Regions from separate parts of the Bacillus sp. JZ105 genome, predicted to be linked through region 2. Evidence: a T-box and tRNA genes for the amino acid it is inferred to sense, from the RefSeq annotation. Region 2 holds a T-box; the other holds one or more tRNA genes.
The links. A T-box is a leader RNA that pairs with one kind of tRNA and senses whether it is charged. The one in region 2 lies ahead of leuS (leucine--tRNA ligase), so its partner is inferred to be a tRNA-Leu.
Positions count from the first base shown of each region.

Region 1 (8,188 bases), 1.9 Mb from region 2:
CGAAAGCGTGGGGAGCGAACAGGATTAGATACCCTGGTAGTCCACGCCGTAAACGATGAGTGCTAAGTGTTAGGGGGTTTCCGCCCCTTAGTGCTGCAGCTAACGCATTAAGCACTCCGCCTGGGGAGTACGGTCGCAAGACTGAAACTCAAAGGAATTGACGGGGGCCCGCACAAGCGGTGGAGCATGTGGTTTAATTCGAAGCAACGCGAAGAACCTTACCAGGTCTTGACATCCTCTGACAACCCTAGAGATAGGGCTTTCCCTTCGGGGACAGAGTGACAGGTGGTGCATGGTTGTCGTCAGCTCGTGTCGTGAGATGTTGGGTTAAGTCCCGCAACGAGCGCAACCCTTGATCTTAGTTGCCAGCATTTAGTTGGGCACTCTAAGGTGACTGCCGGTGACAAACCGGAGGAAGGTGGGGATGACGTCAAATCATCATGCCCCTTATGACCTGGGCTACACACGTGCTACAATGGACAGAACAAAGGGCTGCAAGACCGCAAGGTTTAGCCAATCCCATAAATCTGTTCTCAGTTCGGATCGCAGTCTGCAACTCGACTGCGTGAAGCTGGAATCGCTAGTAATCGCGGATCAGCATGCCGCGGTGAATACGTTCCCGGGCCTTGTACACACCGCCCGTCACACCACGAGAGTTTGCAACACCCGAAGTCGGTGAGGTAACCTTTATGGAGCCAGCCGCCGAAGGTGGGGCAGATGATTGGGGTGAAGTCGTAACAAGGTAGCCGTATCGGAAGGTGCGGCTGGATCACCTCCTTTCTAAGGATATATGGAGCAGAGTGCGTTTTCGTCTTGTTTAGTTTTGAAGGATCATTCCTTCAAAACATGTCTCTAGCGAGACAGGATTGTTCTTTGAAAACTAGATAACAATAAGTAATACATTCACATTGAATGCAATGCAAAGTTCATCACACATAGTGATTCTTTCTAAAGTAAGAAATGGTTAAGTTAGAAAGGGCGCACGGTGGATGCCTTGGCACTAGGAGCCGATGAAGGACGGGACGAACACCGATATGCTTCGGGGAGCTGTAAGCAAGCTTTGATCCGGAGATTTCCGAATGGGGAAACCCACTGCTCGTAATGGAGTAGTATCCATACTTGAATACATAGAGTATGAGAAGGCATACCCGGGGAACTGAAACATCTAAGTACCCGGAGGAAGAGAAAGCAAATGCGATTCCCTGAGTAGCGGCGAGCGAAACGGGAACAGCCCAAACCAAGAGGCTTGCCTCTTGGGGTTGTAGGACACTCTATACGGAGTTACAAAGGAATGATATAAGCGAAGAGGTCTGGAAAGGCCCGCCAAAGAAGGTAACAGCCCTGTAACTGAAATGTCGTTCTCTCCAGAGTGGATCCTGAGTACGGCGGAACACGTGAAATTCCGTCGGAATCCGGGAGGACCATCTCCCAAGGCTAAATACTACCTAGTGACCGATAGTGAACCAGTACCGTGAGGGAAAGGTGAAAAGCACCCCGGAAGGGGAGTGAAATAGATCCTGAAACCGTGTGCCTACAAGTAGTCAGAGCCCGTTAACGGGTGATGGCGTGCCTTTTGTAGAATGAACCGGCGAGTTACGATCCCGTGCAAGGTTAAGCAGAAGATGCGGAGCCGCAGCGAAAGCGAGTCTGAATAGGGCGCATGAGTACGTGGTCGTAGACCCGAAACCAGGTGATCTACCCATGTCCAGGGTGAAGTTCAGGTAACACTGAATGGAGGCCCGAACCCACGCACGTTGAAAAGTGCGGGGATGAGGTGTGGGTAGGGGTGAAATGCCAATCGAACCTGGAGATAGCTGGTTCTCTCCGAAATAGCTTTAGGGCTAGCCTCAAGGTAAGAGTCTCGGAGGTAGAGCACTGATTGGACTAGGGGCCCCTACCGGGTTACCGAATTCAGTCAAACTCCGAATGCCGATGACTTATCCTTGGGAGTCAGACTGCGAGTGATAAGATCCGTAGTCGAAAGGGAAACAGCCCAGACCGCCAGCTAAGGTCCCAAAGTATACGTTAAGTGGAAAAGGATGTGGAGTTGCTTAGACAACCAGGATGTTGGCTTAGAAGCAGCCACCATTTAAAGAGTGCGTAATAGCTCACTGGTCGAGTGACTCTGCGCCGAAAATGTACCGGGGCTAAACGTATCACCGAAGCTGCGGACTGTTCTTGCGAACAGTGGTAGGAGAGCGTTCTAAGGGCTGTGAAGCCAGACCGGAAGGACTGGTGGAGCGCTTAGAAGTGAGAATGCCGGTATGAGTAGCGAAAGACGGGTGAGAATCCCGTCCACCGAATGCCTAAGGTTTCCTGAGGAAGGCTCGTCCGCTCAGGGTTAGTCGGGACCTAAGCCGAGGCCGAAAGGCGTAGGCGATGGACAACAGGTTGATATTCCTGTACCACCTCCTCACCATTTGAGCAATGGGGGGACGCAGGAGGATAGGGTAAGCGCGGTATTGGATATCCGCGTCCAAGCAGTTAGGCTGGGAAATAGGCAAATCCGTTTCCCGTAAAGGCTGAGCTGTGATGGCGAGCGAAATTTAGTAGCGAAGTTCCTGATTCCACACTGCCAAGAAAAGCCTCTAGCGAGGTGAGAGGTGCCCGTACCGCAAACCGACACAGGTAGGCGAGGAGAGAATCCTAAGGTGATCGAGAGAACTCTCGTTAAGGAACTCGGCAAAATGACCCCGTAACTTCGGGAGAAGGGGTGCTTCTTAGGGTGTTAAAGCCCCGAGAAGCCGCAGTGAATAGGCCCAGGCGACTGTTTAGCAAAAACACAGGTCTCTGCGAAGCCGTAAGGCGAAGTATAGGGGCTGACGCCTGCCCGGTGCTGGAAGGTTAAGAGGAGCGCTTAGCGTAAGCGAAGGTGCGAATTGAAGCCCCAGTAAACGGCGGCCGTAACTATAACGGTCCTAAGGTAGCGAAATTCCTTGTCGGGTAAGTTCCGACCCGCACGAAAGGCGCAACGATCTGGGCACTGTCTCAACGAGAGACTCGGTGAAATTATAGTACCTGTGAAGATGCAGGTTACCCGCGACAGGACGGAAAGACCCCGTGGAGCTTTACTGCAGCCTGATATTGAATGTTGGTACAGCTTGTACAGGATAGGTAGGAGCCTTGGAAACCGGAGCGCTAGCTTCGGTGGAGGCATCGGTGGGATACTACCCTGGCTGTATTGACCTTCTAACCCGCTGCCCTTATCGGGCAGGGAGACAGTGTCAGGTGGGCAGTTTGACTGGGGCGGTCGCCTCCTAAAATGTAACGGAGGCGCCCAAAGGTTCCCTCAGAATGGTTGGAAATCATTCGCAGAGTGTAAAGGCACAAGGGAGCTTGACTGCGAGACCTACAAGTCGAGCAGGGACGAAAGTCGGGCTTAGTGATCCGGTGGTTCCGCATGGAAGGGCCATCGCTCAACGGATAAAAGCTACCCCGGGGATAACAGGCTTATCTCCCCCAAGAGTCCACATCGACGGGGAGGTTTGGCACCTCGATGTCGGCTCATCGCATCCTGGGGCTGTAGTCGGTCCCAAGGGTTGGGCTGTTCGCCCATTAAAGCGGTACGCGAGCTGGGTTCAGAACGTCGTGAGACAGTTCGGTCCCTATCCGTCGCGGGCGCAGGAAATTTGAGAGGAGCTGTCCTTAGTACGAGAGGACCGGGATGGACGCACCGCTGGTGTACCAGTTGTTCTGCCAAGGGCATCGCTGGGTAGCTATGTGCGGACGGGATAAGTGCTGAAAGCATCTAAGCATGAAGCCCCCCTCAAGATGAGATTTCCCATTCCGTAAGGAAGTAAGATCCCTGAAAGATGATCAGGTTGATAGGTCTGAGGTGGAAGCGTGGTGACACGTGGAGCTGACAGATACTAATAGATCGAGGACTTAACCTATATTCTATTGTGAAGCATGAACATTGTTATCTAGTTTTGAGAGAATATTTTTAAAATATCTCTTGATTTATTTTCAATACATAGTATAATATCTTTTGTCACTAAATTGTCTGGTGATGATGGCGAAGAGGTCACACCCGTTCCCATACCGAACACGGAAGTTAAGCTCTTCAGCGCCGATGGTAGTTGGGGGTTTCCCCCTGTGAGAGTAGGACATCGCCAGGCTTTCTTCATTCCGCAGTAGCTCAGTGGTAGAGCTATCGGCTGTTAACCGATCGGTCGTAGGTTCGAATCCTACCTGCGGAGCCAATTTGGAGAGCTGTCCGAGTGGCCGAAGGAGCACGATTGGAAATCGTGTAGGCGGTAACCCCGTCTCAAGGGTTCGAATCCCTTGCTCTCCGCCACAATTTACATAATAAAGGGCCCGTTGGTCAAGCGGTTAAGACACCGCCCTTTCACGGCGGTAACACGGGTTCGAATCCCGTACGGGTCACCATTTTTATAGAATATACACCAGCATTTATTATTCGGAGGATTAGCTCAGCTGGGAGAGCATCTGCCTTACAAGCAGAGGGTCGGCGGTTCGAGCCCGTCATCCTCCACCATATCTTTTATATCGTCGCGGGGTGGAGCAGTTCGGTAGCTCGTCGGGCTCATAACCCGAAGGTCGCAGGTTCAAATCCTGCCCCCGCAACCAAAATGGTCCGGTAGTTCAGTTGGTTAGAATGCCTGCCTGTCACGCAGGAGGTCGCGGGTTCGAGTCCCGTCCGGACCGCCATTTTTCAAAAGAATACTTGGCTCGGTAGCTCAGTTGGTAGAGCAACGGACTGAAAATCCGTGTGTCGGCGGTTCGATTCCGTCCCGAGCCACCACTATTTGCCGGTGTAGCTCAATTGGTAGAGCAACTGACTTGTAATCAGTAGGTTGGGGGTTCAAGTCCTCTTGCCGGCACTGTTTTTCAAAAGTGGAGGGGTAGCGAAGTGGCTAAACGCGGCGGACTGTAAATCCGCTCCCTCCGGGTTCGGCGGTTCGAATCCGCCCCCCTCCACCATTTTTTGTTTTCATAGGGGCATAGTTTAACGGTAGAACAGAGGTCTCCAAAACCTCCGGTGTGGGTTCGATTCCTACTGCCCCTGCCAATTATACTTTATAATTCATTACATCTATGGCGGTTGTGGCGAAGTGGTTAACGCACCAGATTGTGGCTCTGGCACTCGTGGGTTCGATTCCCATCAATCGCCCCATTTTATTATTGGGCTATAGCCAAGCGGTAAGGCAACGGACTTTGACTCCGTCATGCGTTGGTTCGAATCCAGCTAGCCCAGTTGATATGCGGAAGTAGTTCAGTGGTAGAACACCACCTTGCCAAGGTGGGGGTCGCGGGTTCGAATCCCGTCTTCCGCTCCAATAATGGCGGCATAGCCAAGTGGTAAGGCAGAGGTCTGCAAAACCTTTATCCCCGGTTCAAATCCGGGTGTCGCCTTTTTTGAAAAGACTGCCGGGGTGGTGGAATTGGCAGACACACAGGACTTAAAATCCTGCGGTAGGTGACTACCGTGCCGGTTCAAGTCCGGCCCTCGGCACCATTGTTTTTTAATATAAGATGCGCTCTTTTATAATCATGCCGGTGTGGCGGAATTGGCAGACGCGCACGACTCAAAATCGTGTTCCTCACGGAGTGCCGGTTCGACCCCGGCCACCGGTATCAAATTGCTTTAGAATCAAGGCCTCAACATTAAGTTGAGGCCTTTTTCTTTGTGTTCTAACGCGCGACTATAAGCGACTAAAAAACCAAAATCGTGTGCGTAGATTGATTGAACTTTTGCTCTAAAGATAGCCTTCTGCATTATCACGTAATGAAGCTGGCTCTTCTCCTAATATAGCCTATATAAGGATATAAAAGTAGTTGAAATACCGGCTTTGGACCGCTTCTTTCTTCTGCCAGCGATACAACCGTCTCCAGATTTCCTCCTGCACTATCTCCACCGGAATAGAGAATTTGCCATACGCATTTACATACCTTCCGTATGATCTGGATATAATTCATAATATGTAAGATAACATTATTAAACTTGGAAAGAGTAAGTCTGAAACCGTCCAGTTTAAAATACCTTCATAAATATGCACAAAATTATATTGTACGAAAATGATGTTCTTATTGAACCAACCTTTTTAACATTAGTTTGATAAGCATAAAAATAAAGTAGGGATAGTACCACCTAATTAGGTACTATCCCTTTTCACTCCATTTACTTTTTAATTCTGCCGATGTAATCTTTTTGATTCTTTCTTTTGTGAAAAGTTTAAACCTCTGCCTTTACTACTCTTTCGAAAGCCTTCTTAACGGCTTGTAAATATTCATTCTTAGTTTGGACAGATATGTCTGCATTTGGATTCAATTCTTCGAAACCATGATAGCATCCAGGATACAAGTGAAATTCTACATCAACACCAGCTTGGGCAAGTTTAGTTACATAGGTTATTGTTTCATCGCGGAACGGGTCTAATTGACCGACACATGTGTAGGTGTACGGCAAGTTACTATAGTCCTCTGCTCGTGCTGGGGCTGCATAGGCAGGAATGTTTTCCGTACCATATATTTCACCTAAATACATTTTCCATCCCTGTTCATTTGTCTTTTGATTCCAAATTAAGCCTTCTTTAATTTCATTTGCTGATGGTGTATTATTTTGGTCATCAATCATTGGATAGAGCGGCATTTGAAAACAAATATCAGGATATTTTCGATCGCGGGCTAATAATGTCAATGCTGCTGTTAGTCCGCCGCCAGCACTATTCCCTGCGACACCAATTTTTTTCGGATCAATGTTTAATGTATCTGCATTATCAGCAATCCATTTTAACGCTGCATAGCAATCTTCAATTGGTGCTGGATAAGGATGCTCAGGAGCTAAGCGGTAGTCTACAGAAACGACCACACAGTTAGCTTCTTTTACAAATTTCATACAAAGATCATCATCACCCTCAATAGTCCCTATGATATAACCGCCACCATGTATCCATAATAGAACAGGTAAGGATTCATTCATTGATTTTGGCCGATAAATTCTTACCCTTAATGGATTAGCATTTGGTCCTACAATGGTTTCATCTGTTAATGATAGGGAATCATCAACAATTGCAGGTATACGCAGTTGAGCTTGGCTTTCTCGGAGTGCTGGCACATCCTCTGGGCGTAGATCGTCAAATGAAAACATTTCTAAGACTGATAATAAATCAGGGTTTATTCGGTTCTTCATTTGAACACTCCTTCAGGATTGTTTTAAAATATTTATCTTTAAAATTAGTATGAGGTCCAGCCTGCGTCAGCTGCGATTACTTGCCCATTTACGAAGCTTGATTCATCAGAACCTAAGAAAACAGCAAGTTGAGCAATTTCAACTGGTTTCCCAGCACGTGGCATTGTACCCATACCAGTAATTTGGCGACCATTTCCAAATTCGGAGATATTCGTCATAGATGCAGCGATATTAGTCTCGACACCACCAGGTGCAATACCATTACAACGTATACCAGATAAAGCATACATGTATGCAGTGTTTTGCGTTAGTCCGGTTACTGCGTGCTTAGAGGCTGTATAAGCTGCTCCAGCACGTCCCCCGCGTATGCCGCCTGCTGAAATGTTATTTACGATTACGCCATGACCTTGTTCTAAGAAGATGTTAGTTGCGATACGCATTGCACGCATAACACCCGTCGTGTTAACGGCAAATACACGGTCCCATCTCTCATCAGAAATTTCACCAACCGGTTCCATTCCATCCATAATACCTGCGTTGTTGACTAAAATGTCTAGCTTTCCAAAGGCCTCTTTTGTTTCAGTAAATAACTTTTCTAAGTCTGCTAATTCAGCAACATTAGTACGGTTTGCAACGGCAACCCCTCCATTGTTGTTAATAGCTTCTGTGACTGCTTGAGCCCCTTCGAAATTGTAGTCAGAAACGACTACTTTTGCTCCTTCTTTTGCATAAAGTTCTGCGATTGCTTTCCCCATACCTGAAGCTGCACCTGTTACGATAGCTACTTTGTTTTTTAATCTCATCGTAGATCCTCTTTTCTTTATTGTACATTTGTTTGATAAAATTATATTATTAATTTGAAAGCGAATTCAATAAACAAAAAACTATCAAATTGTTTAATATTGAACAGAAAATCAGAAAGTGTTTAATAAAGGAGAAGATCTATGTGAATAAAAATGATCTGCGTGTTCTAAAAACAAAGCAAAATATACATTTTGCATTAACTAACCTATTAAAAAAGAAACTATTAACTAA
Region 1 is NZ_CP096387.1:878,756-886,943, forward strand. It holds rRNA gene M1D81_RS04330 (16S ribosomal RNA) at 1-780, shown strand, start outside; rRNA gene M1D81_RS04335 (23S ribosomal RNA) at 963-3,893, shown strand; rRNA gene rrf (5S ribosomal RNA) at 4,003-4,118, shown strand; tRNA gene M1D81_RS04345 (tRNA-Asn) at 4,128-4,202, shown strand; tRNA gene M1D81_RS04350 (tRNA-Ser) at 4,207-4,297, shown strand; tRNA gene M1D81_RS04355 (tRNA-Glu) at 4,315-4,389, shown strand; tRNA gene M1D81_RS04360 (tRNA-Val) at 4,423-4,498, shown strand; tRNA gene M1D81_RS04365 (tRNA-Met) at 4,514-4,590, shown strand; tRNA gene M1D81_RS04370 (tRNA-Asp) at 4,595-4,671, shown strand; tRNA gene M1D81_RS04375 (tRNA-Phe) at 4,690-4,765, shown strand; tRNA gene M1D81_RS04380 (tRNA-Thr) at 4,772-4,844, shown strand; tRNA gene M1D81_RS04385 (tRNA-Tyr) at 4,860-4,944, shown strand; tRNA gene M1D81_RS04390 (tRNA-Trp) at 4,959-5,032, shown strand; tRNA gene M1D81_RS04395 (tRNA-His) at 5,062-5,137, shown strand; tRNA gene M1D81_RS04400 (tRNA-Gln) at 5,147-5,218, shown strand; tRNA gene M1D81_RS04405 (tRNA-Gly) at 5,226-5,300, shown strand; tRNA gene M1D81_RS04410 (tRNA-Cys) at 5,306-5,376, shown strand; tRNA gene M1D81_RS04415 (tRNA-Leu) at 5,391-5,479, shown strand; tRNA gene M1D81_RS04420 (tRNA-Leu) at 5,517-5,598, shown strand; partial or broken gene M1D81_RS04425 (alpha/beta hydrolase fold domain-containing protein) at 5,724-5,880, opposite strand; gene M1D81_RS04430 (alpha/beta hydrolase) at 6,197-7,153, opposite strand; gene M1D81_RS04435 (SDR family oxidoreductase) at 7,198-7,956, opposite strand; gene M1D81_RS04440 (TetR/AcrR family transcriptional regulator C-terminal domain-containing protein) at 8,100-8,188, shown strand, end outside.
Region 1: it has a tRNA-Leu gene. The T-box ahead of leuS (leucine--tRNA ligase) is inferred to sense a tRNA for this amino acid. The anticodon was not compared.

Region 2 (8,188 bases):
GATGAAGATATGAAACGTCTTTCTGACTTAAATGAAAACAAACGTATCGGTCCAGATCCAGATCACTTCGACTTTTAATGAAAACACCCCCGCTTTTTTGCTTTGCGGGGGTATTCCTATTGGTCATTTTGATTTTTTAAAGGAAGCTTCATATTCTTCTATGATTTTATTCCCGCCATTTGATTTCCACTTCTCTACACCCTTCTGAAATTGATCTTCATTGATGTCTCCAAGAATGAACTTATACGTCGCATCATCGATGATTTTCTTCAATTCGTTTCCTCGCTCTGATGCAGTTTCTGAATACAGGCTTTCAGCAGGATTGGCAACGATGATGTTTTGATTGTCTTCTTCTAGCTCTTCATATTTAGAACGAACTGCATCCCCTTTATTTTTCAAGTAACGTTTATCAATGCCTACAAGACTGACAAGCGGCTGTACATCTGTCTGCCAGCCTTTCACTTGGCTTTCTTCCCTGACAAATGCATTTCCTTCTTCTTTTTTATAATGCTTGCCATCTATACCATACGTCATGAGACCATATACATCTTCTTCGGCAATGCGGTCAAAGAAGGCCAAAATCCGCTTTAATTCCGCCTCTGATTTCACGCTTGTTTTAGGGAATGCGAAGATGCCATTATGCCCCCCTGATGCCCACACACGTTCTTTGCCATCTGGGCCTTTGATTCGGTTGATAATATCTACTTTCATGTTTTTATCTGTCGCATCATCTCTCAGGTTCACGGCATCTACCATATTTCCAACATAGATGCCTGCTTTTCCTTGTGAGAATAATTCCTGCTGCTGTGTTTTGCTTGTCACTGGGAAGTCTTTGTTGATATAGCCATTGTCGCGCAGCTTTTTCATGTATTTCATTGTATTCATGTACTCATCTGTCATAAAGTCCGGCGTGAATTTCCCGTTTTCTTCTTTCCAGTCTGTCGGCATTCCTTCATATGAACCAAGTGTTTTAAATGCGCCATAAATTAAATCGTTACGATCTGTAAAACCAATTGTATCGGCTTTTCCGTTTTGATTCGGGTCTTTTTCCGTAAAGGCTTTGGCCACTTCATACAGATCATCCAATGTTTTTGGTGTATCCAAATTTAAATTTTCAAGCCAATCCTTTCGAATGACAATCCCTTGTCTTGAAAGTGGTCTTTCTCTATAGATGCCATAAAGCTTGCCGTCTATAGAGGCGTTTTTATTAATCAGTTCGTTCATCTTACTTAAATTTGGATAATCCTTTAAATACGGACCGACTTCCCAAAACATGCCTGATCTGAACGCATTAATCGCAGACGAATTTTTAATGTCTTGAATCGTCACAATTTGCGGCAAATTCCCTGCTGCAAGTGCGGAGTTTAGACGATCTTCCTTCACTGCATCAGGCACCCATGTAATATCAAGCTCTGTATTTGTGAGTTTTTCAATCTCTTTTAAAACCGAATCCTTCGGCGGCTGCTGATGATACAAAATCGCCATCCATGTCAGCTTTACCTTTTTGTCTAAATCAACCTTCTCATCTGATGAGTTTGCCCCTTTACTTGAACATGCTGACAGAATACCGCTTGCTGCAAATAACAGGACAAACGCAATCAGCCATAATTTCTTTCTCCCCATATGATCCCTCCGTTGTTCCATCTTTTTAACCCTTTACAGAACCTAGTAATGCCCCTTTGTTGAAATGCTTTTGTATAAATGGATAGACAAGCAGAACTGGAATGGTTGCCACAACAATCACAGCCATTTTAATCGTCTGATCTGGCGGTGGGGTGGATGAGCCCATATCCGACATATCTCCCTGCATACCGCTTGAGACAATGACAATCTGTCTCAGCAGCACTTGAATCGGCCATTTCATTGAATCATTTAAATATAGAATGGCGGTCATATACGTATTCCAATACGTCACGGCATAAAAAAGTGAAATGGTTGCAATGGCAGGCAGAGAAAGTGGGAGCACAATTTTAAAGAAAATCCCTAAATCGTTACAGCCGTCCATCTTCGCTGATTCCTCAAGGCTTGCCGGTATGTTTTGAAAGAAGTTTTTCAAAATGATTAAGTTGAACGCATTGATTGCAACCGGAAAAATCAGTGACCAATAGGTATCAAGCAGACCGAGTGTTTTCACCACAATAAACGTCGGAATCATACCTCCGCTAAACAGCATCGTGAAAACAACGAGAAACATCAGTGTTCTCCGGCCTTTTAGCTCCTGACGAGACAGCCCGTATGCCATAAGCGAAGACAAAAACATACTGACAGCTGTTCCAACGAGCGTCACAAGAATGGACACAATGAGGCTGCGATACACAATATCTGTAGAAAAAATATATCGATATGCCTCTAAAGAAAACGTCGTCGGGAACAAGATAAACTTCTTCGTGATGACCTCTTCTACTGTTGCAAAAGAGGCGGCAATGACATGGATGAACGGAAGCACACATATTAATGCGAACATGAGTAGAAAAGAGTAATTAAATAAATTGAACAATCGGTCTTTAATAGAACGATCTATGTTCATCACACCCTTTCTTTGAAAGCGTTATCATTTCATCTGAAAGTAAGCTGCAGCCTGTGACGATATCGTGATTAAAATGTAACAAACGGGGGAAGAAAGCGTCTATAATCATTTTGACAGACCAACTGGATAGATCATGTCAGCCGTGCTTTTATGCTCTTGAAACAAAAGAATAAGATCATTAGCTCATGACATGATTATGCCTTATGCTCGATCATTTTCTTCGAGGATTTCCGTCGTATTGACATCTGGTTCATAGCCTAACTCCTGCTTCGTTTTCTCAGTAGACCACGGCTTTTCTTCATTCTCTGATACAGCATAATAGGTCCCAAAGGGAATATCCGTTTCAATCGCTGCCTTTATCATACCTGTAAGATCCTCATGTGACAGCAGGGTTCTTTTTGTTCTTGGCTTTTTGTGTAATGCCTTCATCTCATCTGTGACAACTGTTCCAATTCTTAAATTGATGACAGACATTCCCGATTGATCGTGGAACAAACGTCCCAGCTGCTCGGAAGCAAACTTTAAAATACCATAAACATTTTTAGTCGCAGGCACATCGTCAGTTGTAATCTGCCGTCCAAGTAAGGAGCGTCCATCCTCTTCATAACGATCCGTCACATGGTTGCTGCTTGCAAAAATGACTTTTCGTATGCCATGCCGCGCGGCTGAACGAAACATATAATAGGTACTTCTCCAAAAAATATCAGTCATTTTTGCAAATTCTCCATGATCCATCACATCATGCGTCATGTCCATGTTTAGAAGATGCAAGATGACATCTGTATCCTGCGGAATTGCCTCATATACATTTTGTTCATTCGCTGCATCGGCTAAAATGACTCCTTCTACACAGCTCGTTAGATCAACAATCGTGACGCTGTACTCAGTAGAGAGCGATTTTGTTAAAAGACGTCCAATCACACCGCATCCTCCAATGATGGTGATTTTTTCCATATATCTTCTCCTTTCTTTTGACGTAGTATGTCCAAGCGTTTCTTGATTACAGCCACTTTTTCAAAAATCGTGTCGCCTCGTGACGCATAGCGGCTGTTTCAAAATGACCTGCATGAAGACGGGTAAGCTGATATCGTTCTTTCAATGAAGCAGCTTCATAGGTTTGACTCAATACTTTTTGAATTCTTCCAACGCCTTCAGCAGGCGTGAGCTGATCAAGTTTTCCAACCAAACTTAAATGCGGTCTTGGAAAAATCATTTCTTGAATGTCCGCTGCTGTAAAATGCTTCGCCAAGCTCGGTACATAGTAATAAAAGCCATGTCTGTCCAAATTGTTCGTTTCAATTAATGTATGATGGTCCACCTGTGCGCAAAGATCAATACATACACTGACCCTCTCATCAAGTGCAGCCGTCCACCAGGAAAGAAGACCGCCCATTGACATCCCAAAGACAGCTAACCGGTCCGCCAGCACATCAGGTCGAGACAGCAAATAATCAACCGCACACATACTTTCATACAGCATCATGCCCCACATCACTTTTCCTGTTAAAAGCATTTCCTTAAAAATTTCACTTTCTGTTCTTCCTCTTCTCTCACCAAACCCTGCATGATCAATGGCCAGTACACTATATCCTTTAGACGTAAACTCTTTTGCATATGAAGGCGCTTGCAAATAATGAGCACCTTTTAACAGCTCTTCCTTCCCATTCACGTAATCTCCGCCATGAGAATGCTGGAACAGCACAACGGGTCTTTTTTTCACCGTATCCTTCGGTTTCACGAAATAAGCGGGGACTTCCTCTACGCCATTTATGGAGAGAATGAGTGTTTCCACTACATATGATTCACGTTCCTCCATTTTTAACGTATAAGCCTCCACGCGATGACGTTCTGGCATTTCTCCTAACAGACTGAGCAGTTGTTCACGTTTGCTTTCCTTTTCCATTGACGTCACTCCTCATTTTCTTGATCACCTGTTAAAATACGAGACCGATGCGGGAATCACCTTGTTTTCGACAAAATTATGTCCCGGGAAATAAAGAACACCCACCGGTTCATACCGATGGGTGTCATCATTAGTTCGCAACAATATTGACAAGCTTCCCAGGAACTGCAATCACTTTACGAATGGTTTTCCCTTCAAGCTGTTCTTTTACACGTGCATCATTTTTCGCAAGCTCTTCTAACTGCTCCCTTGTTGCATCAGCAGGAACGGTTAATTTTGCTTTTACTTTACCGTTAAGCTGTACGACAATTTCTACTTCATCGTCGACAAGCTTTGACTCATCATATTGAGGCCATGCTTCATAAGAAATAGATCCTTCATGACCAAGTTTATTCCAAAGCTCTTCTGCTAAATGCGGTGCAATTGGAGAAAGAAGCTTTACAAAGCCTTCTGCATATTCTTTCGGCAGTGTATCCGCCTTATAGGCATCGTTGATAAACACCATTAATTGTGAAATTCCTGTATTGAAACGCAAGCCTTCATAATGATCCGTTACCTTCATAACTGTTTCATGATAGCTGCGTTCTAATGCGCCGCCAGATTGCTCTGTCACTTTATCACTGAGTGAACCATCTTCATTTGTAAAGAGACGCCATACACGATCAAGGAAACGACGAGCGCCATCAAGTCCTGTTTCAGACCAAGCAATTGATGCATCTAAAGGTCCCATGAACATTTCATAAAGTCGTAATGTATCCGCACCATGGGATTCTACGATATCATCTGGGTTGACCACATTTCCTTTTGATTTACTCATTTTTTCATTGTTTTCCCCAAGAATCATGCCTTGGTTAAATAATTTCATGAAAGGTTCTTTTGTTGGAACAACACCGATATCATACAAGAACTTATGCCAGAAGCGTGCATATAGAAGATGCAGTACAGCGTGTTCTGCTCCGCCGATATACACATCAACTGGAAGCCATTTCTTCAGCTTCTCAGGAGAGGCAAGCTCTTCTGTGTTATGAGGATCAATATAACGTAAGAAATACCAGCAGCTTCCTGCCCATTGCGGCATTGTATTCGTTTCGCGGCGGCCTTTTTTACCTGTAACAGGATCTACAACCTCCACCCAGTCTTTAATATTGGCTAATGGTGATTCACCTGTACCACTTGGCTTAATCTCAGATGTCTTAGGCAAGATCAGTGGAAGCTCTTCTTCTGAAACGGCTGAAGATGTTCCGTCCTCCCAATGAATGATTGGAATCGGCTCACCCCAGTAGCGCTGACGGCTGAACAGCCAGTCTCTTAAACGATATGTGACTTTCTTTTCACCTTTTTGATGTTCTTCAAGCCATGCAATCGCTTTTTCAATCGCTTCTTCTTTTCCTAAGCCATTTAAGAAATCAGAGTTAATGTGCTTTCCATCACCTGTGTAGGCTTCTTTTTCAATGTCTCCGCCTTCTACAACTTCTTTAATTGGAAGATCAAAGGTTTTGGCGAATTCATAGTCACGTTCATCATGGGCAGGAACCGCCATAATGGCTCCAGTTCCATAAGTCGCCAGCACGTAATCGGCAATCCAGATCGGCATCTTTTCACCATTTAAAGGATTGATGGCATACGCTCCTGTGAAAATACCTGTCTTCGTTTTAGCAAGATCTGTCCGCTCTAAATCACTCTTTGATTGAATCTCTTTGATATACGCTTTGACAGCTTCTTTTTGAGCATCTGATGTAATTTTTTCAACAAGTGCATGCTCTGGTGCAAGCACTGCATATGTTGCGCCAAATAGTGTATCAGGACGCGTTGTGAAAACCGTAAACTGTTCGTCATGTCCTTCTACTTCAAAATGAACGTGCGCTCCTTCAGAGCGTCCGATCCAGTTACGCTGCATATCTTTGATGCTTTCAGGCCAATCAATGTCCTCTAAATCTTCTAACAGCCTGTCCGCATATGCTGTAATCTTTAGCATCCACTGCTTCATAGGACGTCTTTCAACAGGATGGCCTCCGCGTTCACTTTTTCCATCAATGACTTCTTCATTTGCAAGCACTGTGCCAAGCGCTGGGCACCAGTTCACTGGTACTTCATCGATATAGGCCAATCCTTTTTCATACAATTTCAAGAAAATCCATTGTGTCCATTTGTAGTAATTCGGATCTGTCGTGTTGATTTCTCGATCCCAATCATACGAGAACCCTAGTGATTGAATTTGGCGGCGGAAGTTATTGATGTTCTCTTCTGTAAAGGCCGCCGGGTCATTTCCTGTATCAAGTGCATACTGTTCTGCCGGGAGACCAAATGCGTCCCACCCCATTGGATGAAGAACATCATATCCCTGCATACGCTTCATGCGTGATAGAATATCCGTTGCTGTATAGCCCTCAGGGTGCCCGACATGAAGCCCTGCTCCTGATGGATATGGAAACATATCAAGTGCATAAAACTTCGGTTTATCTTCCGAGTCAGATGTGGCGAATGTTTTATGTGTCAGCCAATAATCCTGCCACTTCTTTTCAATTTCCCGATGCTGAAAACTCAATGTGAAAACCTCCTTTAATATGTACGGCTTTATCTGCTTAGATGACCACTGCAAGAATTCAGATTTTTCTAAAATCAACAAAAAACCCTCATCCCTGGAAAGGGACGAGAGATTTTTTGGTTCCCGCGGTACCACCCTTGTTAGCGTAACATGCTGTTCGTACGCTCACTTAATATCTTTAACGCAGACATGCGACAGAAGCTTTAACGCAACTGCAACTCTGAGGCGAGTTCAGAAGCAGATTTGATTGACTTTCACCAGCCGTCAATTCTCTAAAGACAAATACTGCTTTCCTACTACTCCTCTTCACTGTTCTTATCGTAACCGTCATCTAAGTAGTATTTTATAGAATTATGATCATAAGTGCAAGCAGGTTTGTATACAATGGGAATGTACCCTAGACTAGGGTAAAGTAGAGGATATTATTCGTGTGGAGATCGGTTATGACGGTTGGAGTCTGCATCCTGTGAATGCTGTTCTCTCACAAAATCAAAGCTTCGCAGAACTGCTTCTCCTCCGTAACCTGAAATAATGGATAAGATGATCAAGTGCAGACTAGAATCGGGATTTGAGGATAAGACAAGCAGTGTAGCGGCAATCATCCCAACGAGCCAATCTTCAATAAACCCTAAGTAAATAAACTTTTTTGTCATTCTGGGCTTCTCTAGCCTGCCTTTTTTCTTTACGTGACCGAGAATGCCCATGACCCCTCCAATGGCACAAGCAATAATGACTTGTTGCAGCATTTTCATCACCTTCCTAAAGCCCTTAGAATAGTAAAGCGACTTCAGGCTGTCCAGCCCCCTGTAATGCCATTCTGCTGTTCCGTCATAATCCATGTAAAAGGTCTATTCTCTCTAACGAAGAAAAAAAGCTTGTTTCTTCCATTATATGTGAATGACCCAAAAACAATCTTGATGCATTGGAATCATTTTTACCTAATCCATATTAACTATTTTTGTCATTTTATGAATGATGAGTAATTGATTCCTTCTTTTTCTAATGAAAAGTCTCCTTACTTACTCTATTCTAATGGAGGACAAACTATGATGACAAATTTAACAAAGCGTTTGCAATCGTTGAAACAGAACATATGTTATGTTACGTTTAAAAGGATTCATTTGGTTGAAAAGACAACCATTTGATATGTCTTATAGCAGCAAAGGAGGGTAATATGGTCAGCTCGAACATTTTCGGCTTGCAAAAACAGCTT
Region 2 is NZ_CP096387.1:2,761,715-2,769,902, forward strand. It holds gene M1D81_RS14145 (aldo/keto reductase) at 1-78, shown strand, start outside; gene M1D81_RS14150 (extracellular solute-binding protein) at 124-1,623, opposite strand; gene M1D81_RS14155 (carbohydrate ABC transporter permease) at 1,649-2,509, opposite strand; gene M1D81_RS14160 (NAD-dependent epimerase/dehydratase family protein) at 2,729-3,481, opposite strand; gene M1D81_RS14165 (dienelactone hydrolase family protein) at 3,528-4,430, opposite strand; gene leuS (leucine--tRNA ligase) at 4,561-6,975, opposite strand; T-box leader at 7,073-7,294, opposite strand; gene M1D81_RS14175 (DUF4257 domain-containing protein) at 7,398-7,727, opposite strand; gene M1D81_RS14180 (PAS domain-containing protein) at 8,150-8,188, shown strand, end outside.